DNA from 4 places in the Streptomyces sp. NPDC030820 genome. Region 2 is predicted to be linked to each of the others. Evidence: riboswitches for the same ligand, from Rfam matches in the RefSeq annotation. Region 2 holds a riboswitch; each other region holds the start of a gene.
The links. Region 2 has a riboswitch for cyclic di-AMP ahead of ACZ418_RS05735 (C40 family peptidase). Riboswitches for the same ligand answer to the same signal wherever they lie in the genome.
Positions count from the first base shown of each region.

Region 1: it holds a riboswitch for cyclic di-AMP, as region 2 does, so the genes downstream of both, ACZ418_RS04720 (transglycosylase SLT domain-containing protein) here and ACZ418_RS05735 (C40 family peptidase) in region 2, are expected to answer to the same signal.
Region 3: it holds a riboswitch for cyclic di-AMP, as region 2 does, so the genes downstream of both, ACZ418_RS28840 (M23 family metallopeptidase) here and ACZ418_RS05735 (C40 family peptidase) in region 2, are expected to answer to the same signal.
Region 4: it holds a riboswitch for cyclic di-AMP, as region 2 does, so the genes downstream of both, ACZ418_RS12455 (transglycosylase family protein) here and ACZ418_RS05735 (C40 family peptidase) in region 2, are expected to answer to the same signal.

Region 1 covers NZ_JBVIEB010000002.1:34,685-37,962, forward strand. The annotation lists gene ACZ418_RS04710 (FAD-dependent oxidoreductase) at 1-382, shown strand, start outside; gene ACZ418_RS04715 (HAD family hydrolase) at 510-1,322, shown strand; gene ACZ418_RS04720 (transglycosylase SLT domain-containing protein) at 1,452-1,946, opposite strand; cyclic di-AMP (ydaO/yuaA leader) riboswitch at 1,951-2,132, opposite strand; gene ACZ418_RS04725 (polyprenyl synthetase family protein) at 2,724-3,278, shown strand, end outside.
Region 2 covers NZ_JBVIEB010000002.1:246,614-249,891, forward strand. The annotation lists gene ACZ418_RS05735 (C40 family peptidase) at 531-1,721, opposite strand; cyclic di-AMP (ydaO/yuaA leader) riboswitch at 1,751-1,856, opposite strand; gene pcrA (DNA helicase PcrA) at 2,162-3,278, shown strand, end outside.
Region 3 covers NZ_JBVIEB010000011.1:123,977-127,254, forward strand. The annotation lists gene ACZ418_RS28830 (M16 family metallopeptidase) at 1-324, shown strand, start outside; gene ACZ418_RS28835 (M16 family metallopeptidase) at 321-1,709, shown strand; cyclic di-AMP (ydaO/yuaA leader) riboswitch at 1,922-2,084, shown strand; gene ACZ418_RS28840 (M23 family metallopeptidase) at 2,097-2,843, shown strand; gene ACZ418_RS28845 (GntR family transcriptional regulator) at 3,043-3,278, shown strand, end outside.
Region 4 covers NZ_JBVIEB010000004.1:133,537-136,814, forward strand. The annotation lists gene eno (phosphopyruvate hydratase) at 1-270, opposite strand, end outside; gene ACZ418_RS12455 (transglycosylase family protein) at 632-1,312, opposite strand; cyclic di-AMP (ydaO/yuaA leader) riboswitch at 1,317-1,489, opposite strand; gene ACZ418_RS12460 (transglycosylase family protein) at 1,684-2,739, opposite strand; gene ACZ418_RS12465 (DUF4097 family beta strand repeat-containing protein) at 3,020-3,278, opposite strand, start outside.

The sequences.
Region 1 (3,278 bases), 210 kb from region 2:
GCGCGAGCGCTTCGAGCGCGCGGTGCAGGTGCAGGACGTGGAGCGGGTCGTGAACGCCGAGGCACCGGACGGCAGCCCCGTCCTCACCGTCCGCACCCACGGTGGGCACACCGAGCGGCTCACCGCCGACCATGTCATCGCCGCCACCGGCTACCGCGTCGACATCGCGGCGATGGACTTCCTCGGCCACGAACTGCGCACCCGGCTCGCGGTCAGCCGCGGCACGCCGAAGCTCGGACCCGGCTTCGTCTCGTCCGTTCCCGGCCTGTACTTCACCGGCCTGCCGGCGGCGTCGTCGTACGGACCGGTGATGCGCTTCGTCTGCGGCACGGAGTTCGCCTCACCGCGCCTGACGAAACACCTGGCGGCGGCTCATCGCTGAGGCCTCCTGCGGTCCTGCGCGCCCTTATCAACGAGGAGTGGGGGAGCACTACTTGGGGTGGACCAGTACGTAAGTGCGCAGGACGACAAGGTGAGTCGGTGGGGCCCGGTATCCGTATTCTCTGATCATGGCAGCCTCCCCCACGTATTCACTGATCGCCACCGACCTGGACGGAACGCTGCTGCGCGGCGACGACACCGTCTCCGACCGGTCGCTCGCCGCGCTCGCGAGGGGGACGCGGGCCGGGGCCCGGCACCTGGTGGTGACGGGCCGCCCGGCCCCGCGGGTACGGCCGCTGCTGGCGCACCTCGGCTGCACGGGACTCGCGGTGTGCGGACAGGGCGCACAGGTGTACGACGCCGGGACCGGCCGCCTGCTGTGGTCGGTCCGGCTGGACCGGGAGCTGGCCGAGACCGCGCTCGGCAAGATCGAGGCCGAGGTGGGGCAGGTGTACGCGGCCGTCGACCAGGACGGGGTCGACGGGCTCACGCTCATCGAGCCCGGGTACCGGATGCCGCACCCGACCCTGCCCGCGGTGCAGGTCGGCCGGCGCGACGACCTGTGGTGCGCGCCGATCAGCAAGGTGCTGCTGCGCCACGCCACCCTGTCCGACGACGAGTTGGCGGCCACGGCGCGCGCGGTGGTGGGCTCACTGGCCACGGTCACCATGTCGGGGCCGGGGACCGTGGAGCTTCAGCCGTCCGGGGTGACCAAGGCGACCGGTCTCGCGCTGGCTGCCGAGCGGCTCGGGGTCGCGGCGGAGGAGGCACTGGCGTTCGGCGACATGCCCAACGACATCCCGATGTTCGACTGGGCGGGACGCGGGGTCGCCATGGCCAACGCACATTGCGAACTGAAGGCGGTGGCCGATGAGATCACCCTGTCGAACGAGGACGACGGCATCGCCGTCGTCCTCGAAAGACTGTTCCCGACCGACTGACCGGCACATCAGTACGCGGCCGTCCCCGGTGCACGACCTTCTCCGGAAGGAGCGACGGCCGCCCGGTGTGCCCCTCCGTCAGGTGTGGGCGCACCGGGCGGCCGATGCCGTGCCGGTCGGCGGGACCGGTCAGTACGCGCTGGACACGTTGTCGATGGACCCGTACCGGGCGGCGGCGTAGTTGCAGGCCGCGGTGATGTTGGCGACCGGGTCGTACGGATTGAAGGCGGTGCCGGCCACGTGGTACGCGTTGAAGGTCGGGTCGATCACCTGGAGGAGACCCTTGGACGGGATGCCCTTGGCGGCGTTGGAGTCCCAGAGGTTGATGGCGTACGGGTTGCCGGACGACTCCCGCATGACGTTGCGGTAGATGCCGTTGTAGGTGCCCGGGATGCCCTTCTGGGCCATGATCGCGAGGGACTCGCGGATCCAGCCGTCGAGGTTGTTCGGGTACCCGGCGACGGTGGTGGAGGCCGTTTTGGTGGTCGTCGTGCCGGTGGCCGCGGAGGCGCTGGTGGCGCCGATGAGCGGCAGGGCGAGGACGGTGGCACCGGTGCCGGCGACGGCGAGGGTGCGAGCGAGGCGGTTGGTGCGGGGCTGGTGGTGTCGAGCGGCAGAAGGCATGGGGAAGTCCTCTCCGTCGCCTGCGAGGTGAGCTGTCGGGTTCGGGCGGGGAGGTGCCCGGCCGCGCCTTCGCGAGAAGGCACGGCTTCACCCCTAGCCGTCCCGGTGCGGCGTGTGCCGACCGGTCAGGCGACTTACCTGGGTCCCCCGCTCCTGCCGTACGAATGAGTTCGTCGATGGGTCACACGGGCGGCGGCAGGATTCGGCGTCCGCCCGACGGCCCGGAACGTATGCGAGAGCACATGTCCGAAACAAGTACCTGATGCACACAATGCACTATTTGACCTTGGTCTGTGCCGTATGGGGTACTTGATCCTTTGCGGTTGCCAACCCTCAACTCGCGGACGGAACGGGGGAGAAGGGGTTCCGGCGGACCCTCGATGCCGGAGGCTGCCCGTGACCCATTTCACGAAATAACAAAGTATTTCAAATCGGACATGATGGATTCGGGTGGATCGACGGAGGCCCGTGGCGAAGCCCATGACGGAACCCGCGGCGGAACCCCTGGTGTGGTGCCTGTCGTTGTCTGGGGTGTAGGCATTACTCCGCTCGCCCCTCGTCTCGCGACAAAGCGTGCAGGTTCCTGTTAAGTCGATGAATGTCCGCTCTTATTACTTGATCAAAAACATACCGGTCGTGATCCGATACCGCCCAGGCTGGACGGGTGGGCGCTATCGGTGATCGAACAGGGACCGGATACGCTGACTTGAGTGATGGCAGCGACCTATCGACAAACCGTGTAATCGCCAGCAGACACCAGCAGACAGGAGACCCCTCGTGACCGTCGTCGGGCCGTTCGGGCTGAGCGTGCGGGACCAGGCTCTGGAAGCCGATGTCCAGGCCGGATTGGCGGCTGTCGAGGAAGGCTTGCTCGAGGCCACCAAGAGCGAGGTCCCGTTCATCACGGAGGCCGCGCAGCACCTCGTGCGAGCCGGCGGGAAGCGGTTCCGGCCGCTGCTCGTGATGCTCGCGGCCCAGTTCGGCGACCCTTACGCGCCGGGCATCGTGCCCTCGGCCGTGGTCGTGGAGCTGACCCACCTGGCCACGCTGTACCACGACGACGTCATGGACGAGGCGGCCGTGCGGCGCGGCGTGGACAGCGCCAACACCCGCTGGGGCAACTCCGTCGCGGTCCTCACCGGCGACTTCCTCTTCGCCCGCGCCTCCCAGATCCTCGCCGACCTCGGCCCCGAGGCGGTCCGGGTGCAGGCCCTCGCCTTCGAGCGGCTGGTCACGGGCCAGATCCTGGAGACCGCCGGTCCCTCCGACGGCCGCGACCCGGTCGAGCACTACCTGGACGTGCTCGGCGGAAAGACAGGCTCGCTGGTGGCG
Region 2 (3,278 bases):
AGCCGCGGGGTGCTCGCCCGGAAGGGCACGCGCGCGTGGACAGCAAAAACGCCGGTACGCGCGCGGGACCGTGAAAGGTCGGCACCGCGCTTGCGGAGGCAGGGAAGCCGGGGCGCGTGGATGCCGGAAGGCTGTGGCCGCGTGGACGGGGGCTGGAGGGCGTTGGCCGCGTGGATGGAGGAGCGGCCGGCGTGCGTGGTCAAAGGAACGGTCGGCGCGCGGCGCGTATCGACGGAGGAACGGCCCCACGCGCGCGTGGACGCGGACGGCGCGACCTTCATGCCCTGTCGCACCAGCCAAACGGCCCCACGCGCGCGTGGACGCGGAGGACGCCGGTATGCGCCCATGGACAGGCCATCCGCCGACGCGCACCCCCAAGACACCGGCACGCGCGCGTGGAGCCCAGGGCGTAGGCACGCGCCCGCGTGGACGTGCCGTTCGCGCGGCACGCGCGCGTGGCCCTGCAATGCGATGGCACGCGCGCGTGGAGCGCGAGTCGGCCGGGGCGCGGCCGTGCCCGGGATGGGCGGTCAGCCCGGGCGGACCACGCTGTGGATGATCGACTCGCCGCCGTAGTAGATCGACTCCTCGCGGACGTACGCGCCCGGCTTCGGGGCGTGGATCATCATGCCGTTGCCTATGTAGATGCCGACGTGGCTGATGTCGTCGTAGAAGAAGATCAGGTCGCCCGGCCGCGCGTCGGCGAGCGAGACCGTGGTGCCCGCGTTGACCTGGTCGTACGTGGTGCGAGGAAGCGTGACGCCGGCGGCCTTCCAGGCGGCCTGGGTGAGGCCCGAGCAGTCGTAGGAGTCCGGACCGGTGGCGCCCCACACATACGGCTTGCCGATCTGCGCGCGGGCGAAGGCGATCGCCTTCTCGGCCTTGGTGTCGTACGAGCTGGACGTGGTGGTGGACCCGGTCGAGCCGGAGCCCGTCGAGCCGGAGCCCGTAGAACCGGATCCGGAGGCGGACCCCGCGGAGGTGGACGACGACGAGGCGGCCTGTTGCTGAGCTGCCTGCTGCTTCGCCAGCTCGGCCGCCTTGCGCGCCGCCTCCTGCTCCTTCGCCCGCTCGATGGCGGCCAGCCGCGCCTTCTCCTGGGCCGTCAGCTGCGACAGCAGCTCGCGCGCCGTGGCCAGCTTCTTCTGCACGGTGGCCTTGGCGGTCTGCAGGTCGTGCTGTGAGTCGGTCAGCGTCTGCAGGCTCTCCGCGGCCTCGCGCCGCTTCTTCATGGTCGCGGCCTGCTCGCCGATGTAGTCGTCGACCGCGGTCTTCTCCCGCGAGGTCAGCCGGTTCATCAGCTGGGTCTGGTCGAAGTAGTCCTGCGGGTCGTTCGCCAGCAGGAAGGTGGCCGTGTCGGGGGCGGCGGCGCCGGTGCGGTACTGGGCCGCGGCGAAGGAGCCCAGCTCCTCGCGGGCCTTGTTGAGGCGTGCGGTGCGCCGGGCGACGTCGTCGCGCAGGGCGTCGACGCGGCCGCGCTGTTTGCCGGTCCGCTCCTTGGCCGCGTTGTACTTCTGGGTCGCCGACTCCGCCTGGCGGTAGAGATCGTCGACCTTCTTCTCGACCTCCTCCAGGCTCGGCTTGGCGTGATCGGTACTCGGGGCGGCCTCCGCGGTCTGCGAGAGCACAGCCATGGAGGTGAGGGCGGCGGTGGCGAGGGCGGGAGCGCGAAGGCCGGTTCCGATGGTCCCGCCGGGGCGCGGCTTGCGGTGCGACGCCAAGGGAGGCGACTCCTTCCAGTGGGCCGCCTACCGGGTTAGCTGTCGGGTTCGGGCGGTGGTTCGGAAGGGTTGCCCTACGGCGGCGTCCCGGGTGGGAGCCGGCCGATTCACCCCAAAGGTCGGTGGGTCCCCGGCTCCGGGCGCCCCGCGGGACGCGCCAGACTCGGCGGGGGCCGCGCGGCCCGGCGAGGCTCGCCGGTAGGGGTCGTACGGCCCGAACGCACGCTAGCCAACTGGTGTGACTCCTGTGAAGGTTGGTGCGTGATATGTCCGATACATTTTCGTGACCTGAGGTGGGTTTCGCTCGTCTGTCATCGGACGGTTCCCCTGTGTGAGCAGGGTGCGGGCCATTCGACGGTGAAGATCAACTCCGTTCCGGACCGGTCGGGTTCCTGGGACGGCGACCGGTTGTCGGTGGGGCGCCCTAGACTCGTAGAGCGATGAGCAGCCTCTTTGACGACAGCTTCCTGGCGGACCTCCAGGCCCCTCGCGGGCGCGAGGAGGAGCCCCCGCCGCCGCCCGAGGACGATCACGCTCCGGAGCCGCTTCCGGACGATCTGTTCGGCGGGAAGTTCGACGTGCCGCCGGACCGATGGGGGTCCCCCCGCTCGAGCGGAGCCGAGAGTGGGGGAGGGTACTACCGCGACGGCGCCCCGCGTCCCGTCCTCGACGCGGCGGCGCTGCTGGAGGGGCTGAACGACAACCAGCGCGCCGCAGTTGTGCACGCCGGCTCCCCGCTGCTCATCGTCGCCGGCGCCGGCTCCGGCAAGACCCGCGTGCTCACCCACCGCATCGCCCACCTGCTCGCCGAGCGGCATGTGCACCCGGGCCAGATCCTCGCGATCACCTTCACCAACAAGGCCGCGGGGGAGATGAAGGAGCGCGTCGAGCAGCTCGTCGGCCCGCGCGCGAACGCGATGTGGGTGATGACCTTCCACAGCGCGTGCGTGCGCATCCTGCGCCGGGAGAGCAAGAAGCTCGGCTTCACCTCCAGTTTCTCCATCTACGACGCCGCCGACAGCAAGCGCCTGATGGCCCTGGTCTGCCGCGACCTGGACCTCGACCCCAAGCGCTTCCCGCCGAAGTCGTTCAGCGCGAAGATCAGCAACCTGAAGAACGAGCTGATCGACGAGGAGGACTTCGCAACCCAGGCCACCGACGGCTTCGAGAAGACCCTCGCCCAGGCATACGCGCTCTACCAGTCGCGCCTGCGCGAGGCCAACGCGCTCGACTTCGACGACCTGATCATGACGACGGTCAACCTGCTGCGCGCCTTCCCGGACGTCGCCGAGCACTACCGCCGCCGCTTCCGGCATGTCCTCGTCGACGAGTACCAGGACACCAACCACGCCCAGTACGCGCTCGTGCGCGAACTCGTGGGCACCGGCGAGCACGACGAGGACACCCCGCCGAGCGAGCACGACCTCCCGCCCGCCGAACTGTGCGTCGTGGGTGACGCGGACCAGTCGATCTACGCCTTCCGCGGCGCGACGATCCGCAACATCCTCCAGTTCGAGGAGGACTACCCGAACGCGACGACGATCCTGCTGGAGCAGA
Region 3 (3,278 bases), on a different contig from region 2:
GAGATGGAGCGCGCCCAGGCCCAGCTGGAGCGCGAGTGGCTGGACCGGCTGGGCACGGTCGCCGGCCGCGCCGACGAACTGTGCCGGTACGCCGTCCTGTTCGGCGACCCGCAGCTCGCCCTCACCGCCGTCAAGCGCGTCCTGGAGGTGACCGCGCAGGAGGTCCAGGAGGTCGCCCAGGCCCGTCTGCGCCCCGACAACCGCGCGGTCCTGGTCTATGAACCGAAGTCCCCGGAGAAGGCCCCGGACGCCGACGTTCCCGAGGACCCGGAGCAGGAAGCCACCGTAGAGGCCGGTAACGAGAACGAGGAGACGGCCAAGTGACCGAGCTCGCCACCATGGACTTCCACCCCCAGCCGCAGGCCGGCGAGGCCAAGCCCTGGGCCTTCCCGGCCCCCGAGCGCACCGCGCTCGACAACGGCCTGACCGTGCTGCGCTGCCACCGCCCCGGCCAGCAGGTCGTCGCCGTCGAGGTGCTGCTGGACGCGCCCCTGGACGCCGAGCCCGCCGGCCTGGACGGCGTCGCCACGATCATGGCGCGGGCCTTCTCCGAGGGCACCGACAAGCACTCCGCCGAGGAGTTCGCCGCCGAGCTGGAGCGCGCGGGCGCCACGCTGGACTCGCACGCCGACCACCCCGGCGTCCGGCTCAGCCTGGAGGTCCCGGCCTCGCGCCTGGCCAAGGGCCTCGGCCTGCTCGCCGACGCGCTGCGCGCGCCCGCCTTCGCCGACAGCGAGGTGGAGCGGCTGGTCCGCAACCGCCTGGACGAGATCCCGCACGAGCTGGCCAACCCCTCCCGCCGGGCCGCCAAGGAGCTCTCCAAGGAGCTGTTCCCGGCGGTCTCGCGCATGTCGCGCCCGCGCCAGGGCACCGAGGAGACCGTCGAGAAGATCGACGCCGCCGCCGTACGCGCCTTCTACGGCCGGCACGTACGCCCCGCCACGGCCACCGCGGTGGTGGTCGGCGACCTCACCGGAGTCGACCTGGACGCGCTGCTCGCCGACACCCTGGGCGCCTGGACCGGCACCCCGGGCGAGCCGCGGCCCGTGCCGCCGGTGACCGCCGACGACACCGGGCGCGTGGTCATCGTGGACCGGCCCGGCGCCGTGCAGACGCAGCTGCTCATCGGCCGCGTCGGCCCCGACCGGCACGACCGGGTGTGGCCCGCCCAGGTGCTCGGCACCTACTGCCTCGGCGGCACCCTCACCTCCCGCCTGGACCGCGTCCTGCGCGAGGAGAAGGGCTACACCTACGGTGTGCGCTCCTTCGGCCAGGTCCTCCGGTCCGCGCCGGACGGCACGGGCGCCTCGATGCTCGCCATCAGCGGCTCCGTGGACACCCCCAACACCGGCCCCGCGCTGGAGGACCTGTGGAAGGTGCTGGGCACCCTCGCGGCGGACGGCCTGACCGACGCCGAGCGGGACGTGGCCGTGCAGAACCTCGTCGGGGTGGCGCCGCTGAAGTACGAGACCGCGGCGGCCGTCGCGAGCACGCTGGCCGACCAGGTCGAGCAGCACCTGCCCGACGACTTCCAGGCGACGCTCTATCAGCAGCTCGCGGCGACGGGCACGGTGGAGGCCACGGCGGCCGTCGTGAACGCCTTCCCGGTGGACCGTCTGGTGACCGTCCTCGTCGGTGACGCCTCGCAGATCAAGGCACCGGTGGAGGCGCTCGGCATCGGTGAAGTGACAGTCGTGGCGGCCGAGTAACCGCACGCGCGCGTGGGGCCCTGTCGGTCTACGGACCGTCAGGGCCCCTGCCGTTTTCGCTCCCTTACGGGATGCCCGATTTGAGGTGGAGGTTGCCTGTCTGCCCTGTGGGATGCGCTACAAAAGCCCGGATCCGTTTGGGGTTCGAAAGCCGGCTTACGTAGCGTCACCCGGGCTGTTCGTCGTAGGCAGTGCGCCGCACCCGCGGCACCGGACAGCAATCGCCGAGTCCCCGTACGGCGCGAGCCAGGGGAGCCGGGGACCCACGCAGTCCCTGGGGTGAATCGGGCGCCCGCGCGAGCGCGAGGGGGCCCGTAGGAGACCTTCCTGCTCCGAACCCGTCAGCTAACCCGGTAGGCGAGAGGGAAGGAAAGGACCAGCCACTCCATGGCGTTCATGTGCGCCACCGGGAAGCACCGCAAGCCCGGCCGGGTCAAGCGCACCACCGCTCAGGCGGCGGGCATCGCGGCCCTCACCACCACCGGTGCCATCGGCACCCTCGCCGCCTCCCCGGCGCTCGCCGCCGAGAACACCGTGGGGCAGACCGGCCTCACACCGGTCCTCACCCTGAGCGACGACGTGGCCGAGCACATCGCCGCGCAGGCCGCCGCGCAGAAGCAGGCCGCCGAGCAGAAGGCGGCCGAGGAGGCCGCGGCGAAGAAGGCGAAGGAGGAGCGCGAGGCCAGGGCCCGCGCCGCCCGGGAGGCCGAGCGCAAGCGCCTGCTGAACACCTTCGTCGCCCCGATCGCGAACTCCTACGTCTCCACCGGCTACAAGGCGAGCAGCTCCCTGTGGTCCTCCGGCTCGCACACCGGCATCGACTTCCACGCGGCGAGCGGCACCCCGGTCCACGCGGTCGGCTCCGGCACCGTCGTCTCCACCGGCTGGGGCGGCGCGTACGGCAACCAGATCGTGATCAAGATGGCCGACGGCATGTACACCCAGTACGGCCACCTGTCGTCCATCGGCGTCTCGGTGGGCCAGCAGGTCACCCCGGGCCAGCAGATCGGCCTGTCCGGCGCGACCGGCAACACCACCGGCCCGCACCTGCACTTCGAGGCCCGTACGACCCCCGACTACGGCTCGGACGTCGACCCCGTCGCCTACCTCCGCAAGCACGGCGTGACCGTCTGACGCCCCTTCGCGCGACCTGCGAAGCCCCGGCTCACCGAGCCGGGGCTTTCGTCGTTTTTTCACGGGCGCCACCCGATCCGCTGACCAAAAAATATCCATGGATTCCGGCCCGCCGTCGGAAATTCCGGCTCATTGGAATAGAGTCACGGAACACGCGTCCATCGTCGACGTTTCACGGGGATTAAGGCGGAGGTCGGTCATGCGTATTCCGGCGCACTCGGTGTGCACGGCCATCCGGGACGACATCGTCGCGGGTGTCTACGAGCGCGGCGGCCGGCTGACCGAGGAAGTCCTGGCCCGCCGCTACGGCGTCTCGCGCGTCCCCGTCCGCGAGGCCCTGCGGACCCTGGAGGCCGAGGGCTTCGTGGTGACCCGCCGGCACGCGGGCGCGTGCGTGGCCGAGCCGACCGAGCAGGAGGCCGCCGATCTGCTGGA
Region 4 (3,278 bases), on a different contig from region 2:
GCGCTGCTCGGTGGCGTCGTAGCCGACCAGCTCCGGGCCGATCTGCTCGATCACGGCGAGGACGGCCTTCTCGACGCCCTTGCCCTGGTAGCGGTTGGGGTCGCCGTCGCGGAGCTCGATGGCCTCGAAGGCGCCGGTGGAGGCGCCGGACGGGACGGCGGCACGACCCGTGCTGCCGTCGTCGAGGCCGACCTCGACCTCGACCGTGGGGTTGCCTCGGGAGTCCAGGATTTCCCGGGCTACGACGACGTCGATGGACGGCACGAGCATCTCCTTCTGGGATGTGACGCTGGAAGTGCAGGGCGTTCTGCCTTACGGCTGTGCCTTGCGACTAGAGCCTAACCGTCCCCGGGGCGTCGGCCACCGACCGACCGTCCCGTGGACAGGAGGGACACGCAGACGGTACCCATTGTTCACCCTCGGAACAAAGGGGCCTGCCGGTGAGGCCCGGCTGAAGAGTGGGCGAACAGCGCGCGGAAACGAAAGACCCCGCCAACGAAAGACCCCGCCCCGGCGCGTACGGGGGAACACGCGCCGGGGCGGGGAGCCCGTGGGGACGGGGGTGGCCCTCACGAGGCCTTCAGTGCGGGCCGGAATGTGAGGGCGCTGTGGGCCCGTGCGGAGCCAGGTGTCACTTCAGGTGCAGCTGCTGGCCCGGGTAGATGAGGTTCGCGTCCTGGACGATGTCCTTGTTCAGCTGGAAGAGCTTCTGCCAGCCGCCCTTCACACCGTGCTTCTCGGCGATGGCGCTGAGGGTGTCACCCTTGACGACCTTGTACTCGCCGTCGCCCTTCTTGACCTTCTTGCCGGTCGGCGTGGTGACGGTCTTGCTCGCCTTCGGGGCCGTCCGCGTGGTGGAGCGGGTGGCGGCCTGCTGGCCGGTGGAGCGGGTGGCGGTGCTGCTGGACTTGGTGGTCGTCGGGGCGGAGCCGTTGTAGGCGGCGCTGGTCAGGCCCGTGCCGCAGACCGGCCAGGCGCCCTTGCCCTGGCCCGCGAGGACCTTCTCGGCGATGGCGATCTGCTGCGCCTTGGTGGCGAGGTCGGCACGCGCGGCGTAGGCGGTGCCGCCGTACGCGGCCCAGGTGGAGTTGGTGAACTGCAGACCACCGTAGAAGCCGTTGCCGGTGTTGATGGACCAGTTGCCGCCCGACTCGCACCGGGCGACGGCGTCCCACTGGGAGGCGGTGGCGGCGGAGGCGTTGCCGGCCGCCATCAGCGGGGCGGCGACGGCGGCGCCGGTGACGCCGGCGAGCGTGATGGCGCGGATGGCCTTGGACGGACGACGGTGCTTGCCCTTGCCGGAGAACAGCATGGATCGATCCCCTCACCGACGCCTGCGAGGTGAGCTGTCGGGTTCGGGCCGGTTGAGTTGCCCGGCCGCGCACTCGTTCATCCGAGGCGCGGCTTCACCCCAAGCCGGTCCAGCGTCAACCGCTGGGCCCGGCGCTTACCTTGGGTCCCCCGCTCCTGCCTACGGCGCTTGACGCGACGACTGTTCCCGGGCAGTCGCTGGCAGGATTCGGCGTTGCGACGGCCGGGGCTCGTGGTGACGAGCGGTCCTGACCGTAGACACGCGATCGGCGGAATTTCAAAGACGATCAGGGCTTCTGAGACTCATCCCACACTTTCGCCAAAACGGACATCAGTCGCGAAACGTGGCGTCAACTGCCGCCGTTCGCCGCCCTATTCGTCCCCGACTTTCAGGGTCTGACCGGCGGTGATGTGGTTCGGGTCGGCGCCGATGACCTTCTTGTTGCTGTCGTAGAGCGCCTGCCACCCGCCATCGACGTCAAGGGAGTCGGCGATGGAGACGAGGGAGTCGCCCTCACGGACGGTGTAGGTGCCCGTTTCACGGCTGGCGTGACGTCCGGCAGATGTGGCGTTCTGACCGTTTGTCACGCTTTCGTCCGCACTCTCACCGCGGTGACGTCCGCCACTGCTGAGCGCACCGGTGTCGACCAGGCTCCAGGAACCGGCGCTCTGCTGGTATTTGTCTGGGTTGTCGGCGCCCGAGGTGGCCGTGGGAGAGCTGTCGCCCCCCTGTGACGTTCCGCCGTCGCGCGAGCCGGACTTGTCGGTCTTGTCGGATTGGGGGGTGCTGGTCCCGGCGGAGTCGCCGGTGCCGTCCGGGGTCCCGGTGGTGTGCTCGCTCGGGGTCGGCGTGGCGCTCCCGTTCGAGGGGGAACCGGTGGAGTCCGAGCCGGAGGAGTTCGAGGCGGAATCGGAGCCGGAGCCCGAACCGGAGTCCGGGGAGGACGAATCCGGCAGACCGGACGAGGCGGAGCCGCCGGCCGAGCCGGACGCGTCACTCGAACCGCCGTTGCCGGAGCCGCCGACGCCGGGGTCGACGTCGACCGAACCGGAGTGGGAGGTCAGCCCGGCGGTCAGCGCGCACATGGCCCACGGCTTGGTGCCCTGGTCGGCGAGGATCTGCTCGGCGACGGCTATCTGTTGGGAGCGGCTGGCCTGGTCGGCACTCTCGGCGTACTGCGTGCCGCCGTACTTGTCCCAGTCGTCCTGGGAGATCTGCAGACCGCCGTAGTAGCCGTTTCCGGTGTCCGCGCTCCAGGAACCGCCGCTCTCGCACTCGGCGACCTTGTCCCACGTGGTGCCGTCGGCCGCGCTCGCACTGGCGGCGCCGAGCAGCGGGATGGCGATGGCGGAGCCGGTCACGCCGGCCGCGACGAGGAGGGCCGGAGCCTGACGGGGGCGACGGTGACGACCGTTCCCGGAGAGCATGCGGAAGCCTTTCGTGCGACAGCAGGACCGGCGCGGCGAAGTGGTGCCTCCTGCCACGCTGATGGGTGAACGTATCGGCAGACGATCACTTGTCACAAGTTCATGCCGCGCAGATCACGTGAAGATCACAGAGTTGAATGTTTGCCATCCCCTTCTCGCGCGACACCGAAACTCCCGTCCCGTCCGCTTTGTCACCCACCGGGGCCGCGCCGGGGATCCCCGGCGCGAACGTCCCGTCGTCGCGTGCTCGCGGGATCGCCGCGCCCGAGGAGTGCCCCTCTTACAGGCTGTGGGCGCTGATGTCGCCGTAGGCGGTGGTCGCGTGGATGTTCAGACCGGCGGCGCCGTCGGTGTTCCTGAGCGCGTTGTGGATCCGGCCGTAGGAGGTGCCGGCGTCCAGCGACGCGGAGACTCCGCGGGCGGCGCCGACCGAGATCCCGCCGTGCTCGGTGCGCAGCGTGACCGTGCCGCACACGGCCTCGGTGATACGGAGGTCGCCCTTCTGGGTGCTGATCCGTGCGGGGCCGCCCAGGCGGCCG